Regions from separate parts of the Vibrio sp. KMM 9700 genome, predicted to be linked through region 1. Evidence: predicted binding sites of a transcription regulator. Region 1 holds the regulator's gene; each other region holds the start of a gene.
The links. Region 1 encodes PurR, which represses purine synthesis genes. Its sites were predicted from a motif close to TNANGNAAACGTTTNCNTNA; they were not measured.
Positions count from the first base shown of each region.

Region 2: the regulator PurR is predicted to act here: its motif matches at 3,197-3,216, upstream of glyA (serine hydroxymethyltransferase).
Region 3: the regulator PurR is predicted to act here: its motif matches at 1,441-1,460, upstream of AC2VOY_RS09520 (NCS2 family permease).
Region 4: the regulator PurR is predicted to act here: its motif matches at 880-899, upstream of purL (phosphoribosylformylglycinamidine synthase).

Region 1 covers NZ_CM178589.1:39,476-44,542, reverse strand. Annotated here, with positions in the region: gene mukF (chromosome partition protein MukF) at 1-980, opposite strand, end outside; gene AC2VOY_RS00180 (methyltransferase) at 1,167-1,961, opposite strand; gene elyC (envelope biogenesis factor ElyC) at 2,149-3,048, shown strand; gene purR (HTH-type transcriptional repressor PurR) at 3,302-4,312, shown strand; gene AC2VOY_RS00165 (ABC transporter permease) at 4,433-5,067, opposite strand, start outside.
Region 2 covers NZ_CM178589.1:2,295,951-2,301,017, reverse strand. Annotated here, with positions in the region: gene AC2VOY_RS10275 (sigma-70 family RNA polymerase sigma factor) at 336-950, shown strand; gene AC2VOY_RS10270 (DUF3379 family protein) at 947-1,804, shown strand; gene glyA (serine hydroxymethyltransferase) at 1,881-3,131, opposite strand; gene AC2VOY_RS10260 (ABC transporter ATP-binding protein) at 3,320-4,327, opposite strand; gene AC2VOY_RS10255 (ABC transporter ATP-binding protein) at 4,337-5,067, opposite strand, start outside.
Region 3 covers NZ_CM178589.1:2,133,770-2,138,836, forward strand. Annotated here, with positions in the region: gene AC2VOY_RS09515 (aminoacyl-histidine dipeptidase) at 1-787, opposite strand, end outside; gene AC2VOY_RS09520 (NCS2 family permease) at 1,539-2,834, shown strand; gene gpt (xanthine phosphoribosyltransferase) at 2,967-3,428, shown strand; gene AC2VOY_RS09530 (LacI family DNA-binding transcriptional regulator) at 3,540-4,541, opposite strand; gene manD (D-mannonate dehydratase ManD) at 4,700-5,067, shown strand, end outside.
Region 4 covers NZ_CM178589.1:2,251,769-2,256,835, reverse strand. Annotated here, with positions in the region: gene purL (phosphoribosylformylglycinamidine synthase) at 1-836, opposite strand, end outside; gene mltF (membrane-bound lytic murein transglycosylase MltF) at 1,122-2,816, shown strand; gene AC2VOY_RS10095 (YbgA family protein) at 3,448-4,437, opposite strand; gene tadA (tRNA adenosine(34) deaminase TadA) at 4,471-5,046, opposite strand.

The DNA of each region.
Region 1 (5,067 bases):
CTGTCTGCGCTGGCGTAAGTGAGATACCAAGGCATATCGAAATAATCTTTCACCGATTGACGCAGACGCTGACTAAAGGCTCGGTTTTGATCCATATCGATAGCGGTACGAATAAACTTATGCACGTGGCGATCATAGCCAATCCATAAATCTATCGTTTGCTGGCCCCAACTTGTGATCCGATCTAGCTTCATTTGCAGTGAAAACAGCAAACTATCAATAAACTCGAGCTCACTTTGATGATAAATGATCTGCTGAATATCAATAATTTGCGTCTGTAAGTCATCGCCTGCCGCTTGCAGTGTGTCGTGCAACTCGCGCAAGGTGTCTGAGGTTTCACTTAAGAGCTGCTCACAGTTTGAAATCGCTTCACGCCAACCTTGATTTAACAGCTCAGCAATTTGGGTTTTCACCTCTTGCTGCTGCTCATCCATCACGCGTTGGTTTAAATCGATGCGATCAAAAATCTCGCCAACTGAGTATTTCAGCACGCCATAAACATTCTTACGCCAATCTTCTACCGTGTTCGCCACTTGCGCAGCATTCACCGCTTTGCTCATTTCATCGGCAAGCATGGAAAGTTGGATCGAGAGTTTGAGTTTAGAAAATTCACGGTGGCGCACATAATAATCACTGATCGCCATCCCAAGTGGGGATAAACGATAAATACTCGCCCCTTCCGTGACTTCACTGACAAAACGGCTCATCAAACGTGAGCTCACTAAGTCATTGATTGCATTATTAGCGCGAAAGGCGGATGGCCCTGCCGTGTCGGGAAAAAGCTTGCTCACAATTGCAAATGCATCATGTAGCTCTCCTTCGCCTAATTCTTCATCAAAGCTTTCCGCACTGAGCACCGCAATGGCAATCAAAAATGCCAAACGCTCAGGGGAGAGGTTCAATGAGAAATCATTTTGCTTCACCCAAGTGACCAACTCATCTATAGGTTGCTCAGATAAAGTGGGTGTTATTTCATGCATTGTTTTTCCTGTCTTTCTTGATTCTGCTTTGGTTGCAGTCTACTTAGGTGAGGCGCTTACTTGCCCGCTCAACTAAGGGATAAATTCATTAAACCCTGTCACTCTAGCACGAGTCGAGTTTCTTTTTTACTGCAAATTCGTATGAATGTAAAACTTGGGTAAAAAATCAGTTTAAGTGGTCATTTTTTACGCCTTTTGCGCCCATAAATGCATGTAACGTCCAAGGGAAGCATAAGGTTCTTGTCGACAAAGTTGCTGCTCAAGCGCCAACACATCTTGCTCGGTGTAATCGCCCATATATTTTTGATCGCCAATATAATCACTGACGCAGCGCACCCCTGATTTACCGAGTAAAGTTAATTCATTGGCATCAAGCCAAGACAATACATCTTCTGGATATAAACCTTGCGTCGGTTGAAGCTTAAAACGTTTTTTATGCGGCATTCCGGCTAAAATATGCGGCAAATTGCCACAGCGAATATTTTTCATCACTAAGCCATGTTGATTATAAAAAAGCACTGAGATAATTGCGTGAGGTTGCATATGCTTAATCAAATGCTCAAGCACAGCGCGCGGATCGGCAAGCCACTCCATGACAGCATGAAATAAAATCAAATCTGCTTTATTGATCGCCTGAGCCGGCAAGTCTTGAATCGCGCAATTCGTGATACTGTATTGGGAAGTTAAGCCTTGACGCTCAATTTCTTGTGATGCCAACGCAAGCATCTCACTCGATAAATCGCACAAATGCACTTGATGCCCAAGTTTTGCAATTAACTGTGACATTTGGGCTAAGCCGCCTCCCGCATCGAGCACATGCAAGGCCTGCTGCCCTTTTGCTTGGCTTAGGGATTCTAATACTGGGGTTAAATCTTGCCAGAGGATACTTTGTCTGATGTCACCTTTATCGGATCCATAGATATTTTGGGCAAACTTTTGAGCAATGCCGTCAAAGTTTCTATCTTGGGGAGCTTGGGTCATTTTATCCTCGGCAATTTGAACAAAGCGACGCGCATTTTTGTTATAAAAGGAGCTTTTATTGCTAGATCGCGTCTCAAAACGCATTATTCTATACAATCAGTGTCACAAAAACATTATTTTTCATGCTATATTAGCGACTTTATTGCGCTCAAAAACCTTTCATTACTCCCTTTAGGAATACTCATCCATGTTTGAACTTAAAAAAGTTTTTGCCTCTTTGATCATGCCTATACCCTTGTTACTTATCATAGGCTTTATCGGACTTTGGCTGATCACTTTTAGTCGCTTTCGTCGCATAGGTGTCAGCCTTACTTTTAGCTGTTTACTCGGATTTTTTCTGCTCTCATTTCAACCTGTTTCATCTAACCTTTTAATGCCGACTGAACGTGAATATCGCGGTTTTTTACCTGTTGAAAAACCAGTTGATTTTATTATGGTAATGGGCAGTGGACACGTGCTGGATGATGAATTGCCTATCACTTCAGAAATCTCACGTTCAGGCTTAATGCGACTCGTTGAAGGGATACGTATCTTACGTATGTATCCAAATTCCAAGCTGATTTTATCTGGCTATGCCAATGGTAGTGAGCTGAGTAATGCCCGCGTGATGGCTAATATTGCGCTCTCTCTTGGGGTCTCAAAGTCTTCAATTGTCTTGTTGGAAACGCCAAAAGATACCTACGAAGAAGCCCGACAAGCAGCGCTATATGTCAAAGATAAAAGTCTTGTTTTAGTGACCTCGGCCAGTCACATGCCGCGCGCGATGATGGAGTTTAAAGACGCAGGGCTTGATCCTATTCCAGCGCCAACCAACTACCTTGCACATACCAATATCCAGCAGCCTTGGGAGAAATATTCCCTGAAAGCTAAATATTTAGAACAAAGTGAACGTTTTTGGTATGAGCAGCTCGGCCGTTGGTGGTCAAATATTCGTGGTGATGTCTCGCTCGATAACACAGAAAGCATGCAAGCAACTCCGATGGCGGATGAATCACAAGAGGCAGTCATGGATACGCCAACCGAGCAAAATCAGGTGACAGAACAAATCGCTCCTGATTCAAACACTTCAGAGGAAGTGGCACAATAAATCACCACGAAATCGTTTGCATTGTGATAAAAGTCACAGAAAATAATTGTTTTATCGACTTTTTCCCATTAATATACGCTTCTTAATTGAAAGCTAGCCATACCGCTCTAATCTTGGGCGGTATTTTCTTTTCTGATAAGTAACTTTTACTACTCATTGTCTTAAACAAGTGCGGCTGTGCTTTCATAATTTCTTATACTTTAAACATACTGATCCCACATCTAGCCTAGATGTATTGGTATGAGGATTATTTATGGCAACAATTAAAGATGTCGCGCGCATTGCTGGTGTGTCCACCACAACCGTTTCTCACGTGATTAACAAAACTCGTTTCGTCGCAGAAACCACACAGAAAAAAGTGATGGATGCTGTTGAAGAATTAAATTATGCACCGAGCGCTGTGGCGCGTAGCTTAAAATGTAATACGACAAGCACGATTGGCATGTTAGTGACCCAATCCAATAACCCTTTTTTTGCGGAAGTGATCGATGGCGTTGAGAGCTATTGCTATCGTCAAGGTTACACTTTGATTTTGTGTAATACTGGCGGCATTTTTGAAAAGCAACGTGACTATATCCGTATGCTTGCAGGCAAACGTGTCGATGGTTTGCTTGTGATGTGCTCAGATTTAACAGAAGATCTTTGCAAGATGCTTGATGCCCACCCAGATATTCCAAAAGTAATTATGGACTGGGGCCCTGAGAACTCAAAAGCGGATAAGATCATTGATAATTCAGAAGAAGGCGGCTATCTAGCAACTAAGTATCTGATTGAAAAGGGTCATACTAAGATTGCATGCCTGAGTGGTCACTTTGATAAAGTGGCATGTATTGAGCGTATTCGTGGCTTTAAGCGTGCGCATGAAGAAGCAAATCTAGAATTTAACCAAGATTGGATTTTAGAAGGTAACTTTGAATGTGATACGGCTGTGATTGCTGCTGAAAAAATCATTGCAATGAAGGAGCGACCTACTGCGATTTTCTGTTTTAACGACATTATGGCAATGGGCCTGATGAGTCGTTTACAGCAAGCCGGCATCCGCATACCAGAAGATATTTCTGTGATTGGCTATGACAATATCGATTTAACGCCTTATTTCTCGCCACCGCTGACAACGATTCACCAACCAAAACGTCGCGCGGGTAAAACTGCGCTTGAGATTTTGCTGGCGCGTATTAAAGATAAAGATCACGAGCCACGCACGTTTGAAATGCAACCTGAGTTGGTTGAGCGTGCATCGGTGAAAGATTTAAACGCTAAGTAAAAACAAGTTTACTTGATAAAGAAGAAGGTACAGTGATTCGCTGTACCTTTTTTTATTGGAACATATAAACAAAAAAGACGCCTCAAGGACGCCTTCTAAATATATAGTATTGAGTTAAACTTAAGCCACGGGACGCATATGTGCGAGCAGTTTCGTTTCAGCGCGCTTAAATAGCCAAATCAAGCTCATACTTAAGATCATATAGAATAAGCCAGCCGTTAAGTAAGCCTCAAACGGTGCGTAATAACGCGAGTTAACCAAACGTGCCACACCGGTTAAGTCTAAAATGGTGACAATCCCTGCAATCGCTGAGCCGTGCAGCATAAATATAACTTCATTACTGTATGCAGGCAGTGCGCGACGCAATGCACTTGGCAAAATAATACGCGTATACGTCTTAAATGGCGTCATCCCATAAGCTTTTGCAGCTTCCACTTCACCACTTGGCAGGCCAGCAATCGCGCCGCGAATAATTTCTGAGGTATAAGCCCCTGTATTAAGCGAGAATGCAACAATAGCGCAGAACCAAGCGTTTTCCCATAAAGTGCCCTTCACCGCAACAAACTGATCCATCCCATAATAAATAAGGTAAAGCTGAATCAAAAGTGGCGTGCCACGAAAGAAATAACTATAACTCCAACTGACCAAACGAACCGGCATAAAGCGACTGTCACGCGCCAGCGCCGTCGGAACCGCAAGGACTAAACCAATCACGAGGGAAACGGCCACCAGCCAAAGCGTGGTCCACATGCCAC
Region 2 (5,067 bases), 310 kb from region 1:
GATCACTTGTTATCTAATGGTAATCTAACAGTAAATAAGTTGTAACGTTTAAACTTTTACAAAAATTGCTACTCAGTGCAAAGATCACTCTAAAGCTAACTTAAAAAGCTGATATTTAGCTTTCAGATCAAGCGCACAATAATGAGTAAAATAAAACCTAGACATTAGTTTTAGGCAAAAAAACTAGGGATAAATTGACAGCATTTTTAGCATCAAGGTATAACTAGGGGATACTTAATGCAAAACTTATGTGCGCATTTTAAAACTCATATTGATGAGAAAAACTTAAGTAAGTCTGATACTTATTTTTGAAACTTAAGTTTGGGAGAATTCATGTGTCAATAGTTCAAGGAACGGGAAAGAAAACCAGTTCAGATAAGGTCTTATCTAGTGCGGAAAGGCAGCAGCGTTACGATCTGCTCGTCACCAAATATTATAAAGATCTTTATCGTTATGGATACTGGCTGACTAAAGACAAACAAGTCACTGAGGATTTAGTTCAAGAAACTTGCCTGCGTGCATGGAAGTCTTTGGACAGTTTGCAGGATCCTAATGCAGCAAAATCCTGGCTAATCATGATCTTACGTCGTGAAAATGCACGTCGTTTTCAGCGTAAGCAATTTGATTTAGTCAACATAGATGATGAAGTCGATGCTGGCAAAACTTCAGATGATTCTCACCACCAAAGTGTTTGGCTAAAAGAGCAGATTTTAGAGCTTGAAGCCGAATACAGCGAGCCACTCTTTTTACAGGTGATCGGCGGTTTAAGTGGGGAGGAAATAGCTGAAATATTAAATTTAAATAAAAACACAGTGATGACCCGCTTGTTCCGCGCCCGAAACCAGTTAAAACAGAGGTTGGATAATATGAATTCATCACAAAATCAAGCAAATGCAGAAAGTAAGAAGACTGCATCGACACAGACTATTTCTGAAGGAGAAAGCAAATGAACCAGCAACAGGTTGAAGAAGCACTTTTTGCCGATCCTTACATTGACACACCTGAAGTTTTAGAAATGATCAAGCAAGATCAAAAACTTGCTATGCTCCAACAAGAATTACAACAAGCAGATGCTGAATTGGCCAAAGCATTTGATGTTGAAATTCCTGAAGGTCTCGAAGCAAGACTCAAGCAAATTCCATTCGATCATCCGCTCACAGAATCCGACCTTGATGACCAAACAGCCCAAAGTACTGTTGATATCCAAGATTTAGATATCTTTAGTACTAAAGAGCCATCAAATGCGGCTATGCCTAACAAGGAATCGAACGTAAAGCAGATTAATTTCTCTAAGCCAGCGCTCGCCCTTGCTGCAAGTGTGATATTTTCTGTCGGCCTTGCCGCTGGGCAAATTAACTGGGGAAATATTTTGGTCTCCCCTGCTAATGCGCAAGTGGAGCAACTCGTCAACCATATCCAAAAAGAAAGCCATCTTGTGCCGACTAAAGCTGTGCATTTTACGCCAGAGCAAATAAACTCTAAGCTTGAAGCCTATGGTTTGGCCTTAACGGATGAGTTTCCATATCCAGTGAACTATGTGAATAACTGCGGTTTTATTAATGGCGAGCATGCTTTGCATATGCATATTCAAGGCCAAACAGCTGATATCACTGTATTTATTGCGCAAGAAGAGATGATGCTAGATAAATTTGAAGCGCAAGGCTTTAAAGGTATCAACTATCCATTAGAACAAGGCGGTTATATTGTGCTGATGACTCAAGGCGATGATGATCTCGCGCATATGGCGCAAGTAATTGCTGAAGATATGCAAACTGTGACTAACTCTCACTCACAAGCGATATAATCTCTATTTTGAGTGCTAAAAAAATGCCACCCCAAACTTGAGGTGGCATTTTTATGTCTGTTATAAAAACGCTAGATTAAGCGTAAACAGGTAGACGCTTACAAATTGCAAGAACCTTTTGCTTAGTTGCCTCAATCACGCTTTCATCTTCGATGTTATCTAAAACATCACACATCCAGTTTGCAAGTTCAATCGCATCAGCTTCAGTGAAACCGCGACGGGTAATCGCAGGCGAACCCACACGGATACCAGAAGTGACAAACGGGCTGCGTGGATCGTTTGGCACACTGTTTTTATTGACTGTGATATTGGCACGGCCAAGCGCAGCATCTGCATCTTTACCTGTGATATCTTTGTCAATTAAATCAACTAGGAACAAGTGGTTTTCAGTTGAACCAGAAACGATTTTGTAACCGCGCTCGATGAAAGTTTTCACCATAGCTTTTGCGTTTTGTACCACGCGGCCTTGGTAAGCTTTAAACTCTGGCTCCATTGCTTCTTTAAATGCAACGGCTTTTGCTGCGATCACATGCATAAGCGGGCCACCTTGACCACCAGGGAATACAGCAGAGTTTAGCTTTTTATACATGTCTTCACCTGCGTTTGATAGGATCAAACCGCCGCGAGGACCAGCAAGTGTTTTGTGCGTTGTTGTGGTTACCACGTGTGCGTGTGGCACAGGCGTTGGGTAAACACCCGCAGCGATAAGGCCTGCAACGTGCGCCATATCAACGAAAAGATACGCATTAACTTTATCAGCGATTTCACGCATACGTGCCCAATCAACTACTTGAGAATATGCAGAGAAGCCACCAATAATCATTTTTGGTTTGTGCTCAAGCGCGAGCTGCTCCATTTCTTCATAGTTGATTTGGCCAGCTTCATCAATACCGTAAGGGATAACATTGTAGTGCTTACCAGAGAAGTTTACTGGTGAACCGTGCGTCAAGTGACCACCGTGCGCAAGGCTCATACCTAGCACTGTATCACCTGGGTTTAGCAGCGCCATATAGACTGCGCTGTTTGCTTGTGAGCCTGAGTGAGGCTGAACGTTTGCATATTCACAATCAAAAAGCTGACAAGCGCGATCAATCGCTAGCGCTTCTGCTTTATCAACAAATTCACAACCGCCGTAGTAACGCTTACCAGGATAACCTTCTGCATACTTGTTTGTTAGCTGCGTGCCTTGCGCTTCCATCACGCGTGGGCTGGTGTAGTTTTCTGATGCAATCAATTCAATATGTTCTTCTTGGCGACGAGTTTCCTCTTCAATCGCAGCAAAAAGCTCTGCATCATAATCAGCAATATTCATGTCACGCTTTAGCATCTTCTTCTCCTGAAAATCCAACTAAGGTTATAAAATGGTAAACACTAAAAAGTATTCAAAAAGCAAAACGCAAACGTTTACGTCAAGCAAATAATGGGCATATTCTACCTAAAATAATCACTTTCTCAATATATGATTTCGCTTTTTTCATCCCTTTTTTTAAAATAATCTTTACTACAATTTCACATTTATTTTGTGGTTTTTATCTGATGTTTTGGCATTGCCGCCACTTCATATAAAAAACAACTCACGCATTGATCTTGCCCAACTGCCTGCATGTCTGGCTTTAAATGACGACAATGTGGCATCACTTTTGGACAACGCGATGCAAACCGGCAGCCTTGCGGTGGGTTAATGGGTGATGGCAACTCACCTTTTAAACTTACTCTTTGCTTCTGTCCGCGCTGGCTTGGATGCGAGATAGGAATAGCTGAGATCAAGGCTTGAGTATATGGGTGACGCGGGCTTTGATAGATGGTTTGCGCATCACCATATTCAACAATTTCCCCTAAATACATCACAGCGATCTGATCCGATACATGACGCACCACGGATAAATCATGGCTAATAAAAAGTAAGGTTAACCCCATATCGGCTTGTAAATCGAGCAATAAATTTATAATTTGCGCTTGAACCGACACATCCAGCGCAGAAACTGACTCATCACAAACAATCAGTTTTGGCTCAAGCGCTATCGCACGCGCGATCCCGATGCGCTGCTTTTGCCCACCAGAAAACTCATGTGGGTAGCGGCTTAATGCGCTTAATGGCAAGCCAACTTTTTGAATTAAATCTCGCACCCAGACTTTGCGCTCAACATCTGTCCCCAGCCCATGAATAATATAAGGCTCTTCCAAGATCATTTCTATCGTATGTCTTGGATTGAGTGACTCGGCTGGGTCTTGCAAGATGATTTGCATATTCTGGCGCATCTGTTTGAGCTTTTTGCCCTTTATCCCCATTACAGATTCTTTGCCAAATTTAATCTCACCTGCTGTAGGCTGATAAAGCTGCAATAAGGCGCGGCCAAGCGTGCTCTTGCCACAGCCCGACTCGCCAACTAAGCCTAAGGTTTGTCCTGCTTTGATTTCAAAATCAACCCCATCAAGTGCCTGCACGGTATAACCTTTGCCAAAAAGCTTTTTGCCGCCAGAAAAATGCTGAGTGAGGTTCGTAACTTCCAATATATTCGGCATAGTGACCTCTTATTTAACTAGCTTTAAAGGCGTTAATTTGTCAAAGAAATGACAGCTCACAAGATGCTTAGCATTTGCTTGACGCAGCTCGGGCCTTTCTTGATGGCACTTATCTTTGACATAAATGCAGCGATTGGCAAAACGGCAGGCTTTAGGCATTTCATCCAAGGCAGGGACACTGCCCTCTATGGTCTTAAGTTTTGTTTTCGCCTTTGTGGTGTTTGATGGTATCGCTGAAATCAAGCCTTGTGTATACGGGTGTTTAGGGTGATCAAATAACTCAAATACATCACAAGATTCAACCACTTGCCCTGCATACATAACCACTACATCATCACACAATTCAGCGATCACGCCAAGATCATGGGTGATAAAAATTATCGACATGCCGGTTTCTTGTTGCAGCGCTTGCATCAAATCTAAAATCTGCGCCTGCACCGTCACATCCAATGCTGTTGTCGGCTCATCACAAATCAAAATATCTGGCTTGGCAGCCAACGCAATCGCAATCACCACCCGCTGACGCATGCCACCAGAAAGCTGATGTGGATATTCATTTAAACGCAGCTCTGGAGACGGTATTTTAACTTTTTCAAGCATAGCTAACGCATCTTGGCGTCTTTGCTGTGTATTTAAGTCTTTACGATGCAGTTTATACACTTCTTCAAGCTGCTTCCCTATGGTTTGGACTGGATTTAACGCTGTCATAGGATCTTGAAAAATCATTGAAATTCGATTAC
Region 3 (5,067 bases), 480 kb from region 1:
TCGCGTTACGAAGGCTACCGCCTTGGAATTCAACTAGCTCAAAACCTAAAGCGTCTTGCTGAGTTGCTAAAAAGCGTGCAAGGAATTTGTTCGCATTGCCGCGACCAGTATGGATATCACAACCAGAGTGACCGCCTTTAAAGCCTGCAACACTTAGTCTTTTTGCAACAAAGCCAGTTTGCGCTGCTTGACGTTCAAGGTTGAAGATCATTGAAGCATTCACGCCACCCGCGCAGCCCATGTAAATCTCACCTTCTTGCTCAGAATCGGTATTTAAAAGGATTTCACCTTCAAGATAACCTTCTTCAAGTGCAAAGGCGCCGGTCATGCCAGCTTCTTCATCAATCGTTAATAGTACTTCAAGCGGGCCGTGTTTGATCTCAGTTGATGCCAAGACAGCCAGACATGCCGCCATACCCATACCATTATCTGCGCCTAACGTTGTCCCTTTAGCTGTAACCCATTCGCCATCAACATAAGGAAGGATAGGATCCTTAGTAAAGTCATGGTTTGAATCACTGTTTGCTTGTGGCACCATATCAATGTGGGCTTGCAGCACAACTGGCTTTTTATTTTCCATGCCAGCTGTCGCAGGTTTTTTGATAAACACATTGCCAGCAGGATCTTGTTTAACTTCTAGATTTTGCGATTTAGCCCAATCCATAATATAGCCAGCAAGTGCGGCTTCATGTTTCGATGGATGTGGAATCGAGCAGATTTTAGCGAAAAATTGCCATACCGGCGTTGGGGAAAGTTCTGCAATAGAAGAGATTTGAGCGTCAGACACGTTAGCTCCTTAGTTAGTGACCAAATTGGTTTGTTTATGAAAACAAATATCTATGTACCCCAAAGCCTAAAATAGGAGAGGAGTAGCTTTAAGCTCATCATATACCTAAGCTTAATGGAAGTCACACAAGTTAGGGTGAACGCAAATCTTTCGATTGAATTTTGAACATTATTATTTCATGGTGTGAATTAAAATTACGATAATTGTGTAATTAACTTATAAATATCACTTAATTTGATCTTTTTTGAACATTTTTAATTAAAAAGGTTGTAATTTTACCACGAATTAGCTATATTGAATTCACTTTGATAGGGAACCTAATGCACTAGCTAGGTTTTTTTGAGTGAAATAGATATTTAGCTGAAATGTTTCCGTTTCTAGTATGAACAACCCCCAATTTGTTCTTTTTGCTAGTAAATATCTTTGCTTTACCCCAAATTAGAGATTCAACTTCGATAGAACTTGTTTATTTCAACCACCTACTTACCTGGGTGGTTTTTTTTGCCTCAATATTGTCATTTTCTTTCATTTCTCATTATTTTTGTGACAGATATAGCTCTTTTTTTTCAACTAAGCTTAAAAAATGTGACTAAACTTATAAATTAATTTGCTTTATTTGGTCTTTTTTGGAAAAATACACTCCTTTTTAACGGTTGCGCAAACGTTTAGTTGAGCTTCGAATACTCAACACACAGGCTGAGCGTACTAGGCGTTAAATCCCCTTTTTTACTACACTTTTAGGAATAAGAAGATGTTGGAGAAGCTCTTTAAGCTATCTGAAAATAACACTGATGTGAAAACAGAGGTGTTGGCCGGAGTCACCACTTTCTTGACCATGGCTTACATTATCTTTGTGAACCCATCAATTTTGTCTCAAGCGGGCATGGATCATGGTGCGGTGTTCGTCGCAACTTGTATCGCTGCTGCGATTGGCTGCTTTATTATGGGCTTATATGCCAACTACCCAATTGCGCAAGCGCCGGGTATGGGGCTAAATGCATTCTTCACTTATAGTGTTGTGTTGGGAATGGGGCACTCATGGCAAGTCGCACTGGCTGCGGTTTTTTGCTCTGGTATCTTGTTCATTATCCTAAGCTTATTTAAAATTCGTGAGCTCATCATTAATGCGATTCCTATGTCATTACGCCTTGGGATCTCTGCTGGTATCGGTCTTTTCCTTGCGTTTATCGCTTTGCAAAATGCAGGCATAGTGACAGATAACCCTGCAACATTAGTTGGCGTGGGTGACATGCGTACCGTGACCGCAGCGCTTGGCGCACTTGGCTTTATTTTAACGATTGTTTTAGTTAATCGTGGCCTAAAAGCAGCCGTGATGATTGCTATTCTTGCAGTGACAGCCATTGGTATTTTAATTGGTGATGTGCAATACACAGGCGTGATGTCTATGCCACCAAGCATTGCGCCAACCTTTATGCAACTAGACTTCTCTGCAATTTTCGATGTAGGTCTGATTTCGGTTGTGTTTGCATTCTTATTTGTTGATTTGTTTGATACAGCCGGCACGCTTGTTGGCGTTGCAACCAAAGCAAATCTGGTTAAAGAAGATGGTAAAATTCCTCGCTTAAATAAAGCGCTTCTTGCAGACTCAACAGCAACTTCAATCGGCGCACTATTAGGTACATCAAACACCACATCTTTTGTTGAAAGTACAGCTGGTGTTGCGGTAGGTGGTCGTACAGGTTTAACTGCTGTGGTTGTTGGGATTTTATTCCTATTAGCCTTATTCTTTGCACCGCTTGCAGGCATGGTTCCAGCTTATGCAACCGCAGGTGCACTGTTTTATGTCGCTATCTTAATGATGTCAGGTCTTGTGAATATTGACTGGCATGACTTAACTGAAGCTGCGCCTGTAGCTGTGGTTTGCTTGATGATGCCTTTGACTTATTCAATCGCAGAAGGCATTTCAATGGGCTTTATCTGCTACGCTGCGATTAAGCTTTTATCAGGCCGTTATAAAGAAGTACATTATGGGATCTGGATCCTAGCAGCTATCTTCCTTGCGAAGTTTATCTTCACAGGCGGCTAATTTTACTTCTACTGATAGTGCCTTTTCAGGTAAAATAATCAGAATTAATTCAAATAAGTTGTATGGCTTACTTTACTCTTCGGGGAATGTGTAAGGCATGCAACTTTTTCTATATAACATTTAGGTTTTATTATGACTAAGAAATTTGTGATCACTTGGGATAACATGCAAACATATTGCCGTGAGCTTGCGCAAAAGCAAATGCCAGCTGAGCAATGGAAAGCTATCGTTGGCGTGAGCCGTGGTGGTTTGGTTCCTGCTGCAATTTTGGCTCGTGAGCTAGGTATCCGCTATGTCGATACGATTTGTATTTCAAGCTATGATCACGATCACCAACGTGAAATGAAAGTACTTAAAACTATCGAAGGTGATGGCGAAGGTATGCTAATCGTTGATGATTTAGTTGATAGTGGTGATACAGCGAAGAAAATTCGTGAAATGTATCCAAAAGCTAAGCTTATCACTGTGTGCGCAAAACCAGCAGGTAAAGATTTAGTTGATGAGTATGTTGTTGATATTGAACAAGAAACTTGGATTGAGCAACCATGGGATATGGGTCTACAATTCATCCAACCAGTCAACCGTAAGCAATAATTTGACTTAATCTTTATCGACTTAAAGATGATTTTTTGAAACCTCACATAACTTAAATGTATGTGAGGTTTTTTATTGCCTGAATACTTGGTTTAAAAGCTTATAACTGGCTTAGAGCTTACGGCAAGAGTCACGTTTAATCAGCTCACAAGGCAAAATTAGTTTTTTATCTCTTGGTTTATTATCGATAAGATCAAGCAGCATCTTGGCGCTTTCATAGCCGATCTGGTAGGCATCTTGCTTGATGACGCTAATTGGCACTTTAAACATATCGACCATAGGGATCTCATCAAAGCCCAGTACTGACACATCGCTTGGGATCATTACTTTGGCTTGATTTAAGCTTTGTAAAAGTGCGAGGCTAATCGCAAGGTGTTGGCTAAATAAAGCCGTTGCTTGATGCTGATTTAAAAGAGATAGAGGTGAGCGCTCAAAACCATGGGTTCTTTCCCAGAACAAAACCATGTTTGGGTCAAGTTCAATATTATTTTCTTCTAATGCTGCAAGGTAGCCTTGGTAACGCTGTGAGCGTGAATTATTTCCTTCAAAACTTTGAGTTAAAAAGCCTATCTTTTTATGCCCAAGATCGATCAAATACTGCATACCATCCTTAGCGGCTTGAAAATAGTCGGAAGACACTAAATGGGTTTGGGTTTCTGGATACTCAAGTTGAAATTGAACGATCGGAAACCCTGTTTCAGTATAATGATTAAGTTGCTGATAGTTTTTGCCCGATGAGGTGATGATGATCCCATCGACACGCATTTGGCGTAAAATTTCAAGCGACTGCTTTTCGGTTTTTGAATCAAAATCTGTATTGTAAATCAGAAGGTTATAATCATTTTTTTTGCAAAAATCATCCATTCCACGCAATATTTTGGCTGTATTAAAGCCAGCAATATCTCGTACCACTACGCCTATGGTTCGGGTTTTATTACTTTTTAAGCTGCGCGCAATTCTATCTGGCACATAGTTTAAGGCTTCCACAGAAGACTCAATACGCGCCTTGGTATCAGTTGACATATGTCCAAAGCGTCCGTTTAAGTATTGTGAAACAGTGCTTTTAGAGACGCCAGCATGTTCTGCCACATCTATGATTCGAACTTTTTTCATGCATGCCTTTCTTTAGGAATAGAAATATTTATTTTTTGCTGAAAACTAATTTTTCGCCTATTGAATATTTTACGCAGATGTTCTACGCTAATCAAGTAAATCGATTTACTAAACCGATTTTGTACCTAAATTTCTTATATCGGTCATGGAGTGTTGATGTGAAGATTTCAGAGATAAAAGTTTTTGTTACCAACCCAGGACGCAACTTTGTGACCGTGAAAGTGATCACTGAATCTGGTGTATATGGTCTTGGTGATGCCACGGTCAATGGCCGTGAAATGGCTGTTGTGACTTATCTAGAGGAGCATGTGATCCCTTGTATTGTGGGGCGTGATGCGCACAATATTGAAGATATTTGGCAATACTTGTATCAAGGCGTGTACTGGCGCCGTGGGCCAATTTGCATGGCAGCGATTGCCGCAATTGATATGGCATTGTGGGATATTAAAGGCAAAGTAGCAGGTTTACCTGTGTATCAGCTTTTAGGTGGCAGATGCCGTGATGCTGTTTCTTTATATGCACATGC
Region 4 (5,067 bases), 360 kb from region 1:
CGAGAGCTTGGATCTGGGAAGAAACGTCCAACATTTGAACCTTCCATCACTGCAGCATTATCTTTATAAGCAGATAAAACGTGATCTGGCGTGGTTTCAAAGGTGTTTTTAATCATCTTAAAGAGTGATTTTTCTTGCTTCACGCCATCAATGGTCCAATCGGCATTAAAGATTTTATGGCGGCAGTGCTCAGAGTTCGCTTGAGCAAACATCATCAGCTCAATATCCGTTGGGTTGCGCTTTAACTTGTTACAAAAGCTATCGTAAAGATAATCGATTTCATCATCCGCAAGTGCAAGGCCAAGCTCGATGTTTGCTTTTTCAAGTGCTTCATGACCACCATTTAGTAAATCAACATCTTTTACTGGCGCAGGTTCGGCATGTGCAAACAAGGCATTAGCATTATCAAAGTCATCAAACACAACTTCAACCATGCGATCATGAATTAAACCTTTCAGCTGAATTTGCTGCGCTGGGGTAAGCGCTTGGCTTGATTCAATATAATAAGCAATGCCACGTTCTAGACGAGTCACATTTTCAAGGCCGCAGTTATGCGCAATATCTGTTGATTTAGACGACCAAGGCGAGATAGTTCCCGGACGAGGCGTGGTTAAAAACAGCTGCCCTTTTGGCTCATGCAGAGCAATTTTCGGCCCATAAGTTAAGAGTTTTTCGAGAACTTCTTGTTGATTGTCAGTTAATAGTGCGCTTAAATCTGCGAAGTGAATATATTGCGCATAGATTTGCGTGACAGGTAAGTCGAGTGCTTGACATGATGCGAATAATTTCTCAATACGAAAATCAGATAAAGCTGGGGAACCACGGAAAATTCTCATGTGCTTTCGTCTCTATAGCTAGTGAGTGAAGATCAAACAAGGCAAGCGCAAACGTTTACCTTTAAATTTGGCGGCATTATAAATGATTTTTTGTTGTGACGTAACCCAAAAAGCAACCGTTTGCGCAAAAAATTAACGAAACCTATGTTCCTAGTTATAGAGGGATTTGGTATAAAGGAGCTTACGATTCAATAACGACACATTCATTTGGGTATTTCGCATTCAGCTTTGGCTAGAAAACAAACAAATACGCCTTCACATCCACACTTTTATTTTGAAACTTTTATGCTCAAAACTATTCATTTAAAATCTATTCTTCATGCTTTGTGTATTCTTTGCGCCAGTGTTTTTTTAACTGCTTGTCAAATTGAATCCGACACAAAAAGTGAGTTAGCACAAATCAAAGAGCGTGGCGTCTTGCGTGTGGGGACGATCAACAACCAACTCTCTTACTTTATTGGCCCAAATGGCCCGACAGGCTTAGATTATGAACTCGCCAAACGTTTTGCGGATGAACTTGGGGTGAAACTTGAAATCAAGCCCTCTTATCAAGTCACGGGGTTATTTCCTGCGCTTGAGCGTAATGAAGTAGATTTAATTGCTGCAGGGCTTACCCATACCGATGAGCGCTTGAAAGATTTTCGCGCCGGCCCTGCGTATTATTATGTCAGCCAGCAGCTAGTATATAAAAAAGGCAATTATCGCCCACGAAATTTAAAGCAGCTGGTAACTGAAATCAAAGATAAAAATAAAAGTTTTAAAATCGTCGAATCAGAACACTTTATTCAAACCTTAAATCAAATCAAGCAAGACAACCCAGATCTCACTTGGGAGCTGACGAAAAATGGCGATGCCTCTACCCTTTTACAACAAGTTGAAGAAGGCAGCTTAGATTTTACCTTGGTTGACTCTGTTGACCTTGCACTGGCTCAGCGCTTGCATCCAAATTTAAACAAAGCCTTAGAATTATCTGAAGATCAAAGCGTGTCTTGGTTTATTCGCCAAGAACAAGATGAAAGCTTATATGCCTTAATGATTGAGTTTTTTGGCGATTTAAGCCAATCAGGTGAGCTTGCCAAGCTTGAAGAAAAATATTTTGGCCATATTCAAAGCTTTGATTATGTCGACACCCGCGCATTTATTCGCTCACTTGAGTCGAAATTGCCTAAATATCAAAAGCTTTTCCAAAAGTACTCAAAAGATTTTGATTGGCGCTTAATTGCCGCCCTGTCTTATCAAGAATCACATTGGAACCCATATGCAACCTCCCCAACTGGCGTGCGTGGGATGATGATGCTGACCCTACCGACTGCGCAAAGCGTGAATGTAAAAGACAGACTTAACCCAAGAGAGTCGATTCGTGGCGGCGTGGAATATTTAGATAAGATTGTTGAGCGTGTGCCAGATTCGATTCCAAAACATGAGAAAATTTGGTTTGCGCTCGCCTCTTATAATATCGGCTTTGGTCATATGATGGATGCGCGTCGCTTAACCGAAAGCCAAGGTGGCGATCCTAACTCATGGACGGATGTCAAAGAGCGCCTACCAATGCTTGAGCAGTCGCGTTACTTTAAACAGTTGCGTTATGGCTATGCGCGTGGACGCGAAGCGCAAAGCTATGTAGAAAACATTCGCCGCTACTATCAAAGTATCTTGGCTTATTTAGATGAAAACCCAGCACAAGAAGTAGAAGACACAGATGAAGACTTCCAAGTGATCGATCAAATCTTGCCTGAGTTAGAACAAACTGATGAAGTGGAGGCTGCGCCTTTGCAATCAGATGACGCATCAAAAGCAAGTACCTCTGAACCAAGTGAAGCTAGCGCTGAAGCGGCAAAAGCTAAATCAGAAGCTGAAGCAGAAGAAAAGCCAAGTGCGCCAACGGATGCAAACACCTCAAGCGATGCGAAAACTTCTGATTCTGATGCAAAAGCCGAAGAAAAATCATCAATGGATAAAAAAAGTACAACTCAAAAATAAACTTGCTACATTTCCCTAACATTTAGTAAGATAATTAATAAAAAAGCAGCATTTAAGGTAAGTTTATCTTAAAGCTGCTTTTTTTATATGAAGACAAAATCTATCCCCCATATACTGGTCGATAGACGTGATCGCATATACATTTTTTTAGGATTTCTTGTTTTTTTTCAAAAAAAGCCAAATTAAGACTAGATCTTCTTTTAAAAAGGAGTATATATAATGGAGTAATAGGGTGTTTGAAGGATTAATCACCTAGGTTTTGACAGGTTTTTAAATTGTAATGAAATTAGATTTAAACTGTCACACTCCAAATCTAAAATAAATTTGTGGGTTTTTATCCCACTTAAAAAAGGAGAACTAGCTATGCTAAAGAAAAAACGTTCTTCTATTAAGTTAAAAACAACTGCGCAAAGAAAGCGCCGTTTACTCAACAATAAAAAGAAAATCTTGTGGCGTCATCGCTCATTTGTAGCCGCGCTATAAGCTTTAGTTTCCACTTAATTGACTTAACTTAATTGAAGTAAAAAGAGATGATGTCTATCATCTAACCTACTGGCAAACATAAAAATGATTCATTCATAAATATGTTTGCCAAAATACCCCTCTTATTTATCCCGCATCTTTATCTCATTTATAAGTATCTTAATTTTAAATCTTTAGGATATGGCGCTAAATAAAGCTGAGAGCTTAAATACTCATCTGGATATTCTTTTAAATAATGTTCGATTAAAGTTAGCGGCACTAACAGCGGCACCAAACCTTGACGAAAATCTTCAATATGCTGACTTAATTCTTGCTTTTGAGCTTTGGTTAAAAACTTCTTAAAATAGCCCTGTAAGTGCATTAATGTGTTCACATGGCTTCTATGGGTTGCAACATGCTTCAGACCTGTCATCAGCTGGGCAAAATACGCTTGCGCTACTTGCTCTAAATCCTCTGACATATCCCCTAAAATTTGCCCTGTTTTCTTATAACTTGGGATATGATGACTCATCAACAAATACTTACGCTGACTATGAAAATTAATTAAGCCTTGCTTGGTCAAGCCTTGGGCTTTCAGCGCTTGAAACGCTTGATAGGTAAAAATGCGGATCACAAAGTTCTCACGCAAAGCGGGATCAGACAAACGCCCACTTTCTTCACAAGGCAGGTAAGGATTTAAGCGCATGATTTGCGCAGCAAACAGCCCCACACCATTGGACTCAGAGCTTTTACCATCTGCCGCATACACTTTCACTCGCTCCATGCCACAGCTCGGACTCTTTTGACAAAAGATAAAACCGGATAACTCAGTCGCTGCTTGAGTAGCTATTTTGATCCCATAATCGGTCAGCTTTTCGGTGACATCCAAGTCCCCATCAGGGCGCGAGACATGGATTTTATCAGGGTGAGCAATTTGGCGAATGCTTGGTCTTGGGATCGGCAAGCCCACAGCCACTTCCGGGCAAAAATGTTGATAGGTGACATAATTTGCTAGCTCATCCATACAAAATGACGAGCGTTTATGGCCCTTATCAAAACGGACATTCTCCCCTGCAAGGCACGCACTAATGCCAATTTTAAGTGCAGGTTTAAGATCAGACTTTTCGTCTTCAAAATGGGTTAACGTATCACCTTGCATACTCACTCCTTGTATCGTCAATATCATGACGCACTATTCTAATTGTTTTGTCTGTTGTTCTAATTCTTTCGTCTGTAGATCTAATGCTTTCTTTTGTTGCTCTAATTGCTGCGCCGCTTGCTTAGCTTGTTTTTTTTGCTTACGGCGCATTTTAAAGAAATTTTGAATCTGGGCTTTGCACTCGCTTTCAAGTAAGCCGCCTTCAATTTTTGCATAATGAAAAGCGAGCTCGCTTGTAAATAAATTCAACACACTGCCACAGGCGCCAGCTTTTGGATCAAAAGCACCAAATACAATACGCTCGACTCTGGCATGTAATAAAGCGCCGGCGCACATCGCGCAAGGCTCCAGTGTGACATATAAAGTTGTGCCCGTTAACCTGTAGTTTTCTAAGGTTTTTCCTGCTTTTTGAATGGTTTCGATTTCAGCATGCCCGCAGGCATTATGCTCTGTAATCGAAACATTGAACCCTTCACAAATCAGCTCACCATCTTTCACTAAAACTGCGCCGACAGGGACTTCACCGCGTTCTTGGGCTTTGTCTGCCGCTTTGATCGCAAGGCGCATAAAGGCTTCATCTTGTGGGCTAAACTGTGTTTCTTGGGTCATTTTTTATCTTCAATCTTAGTT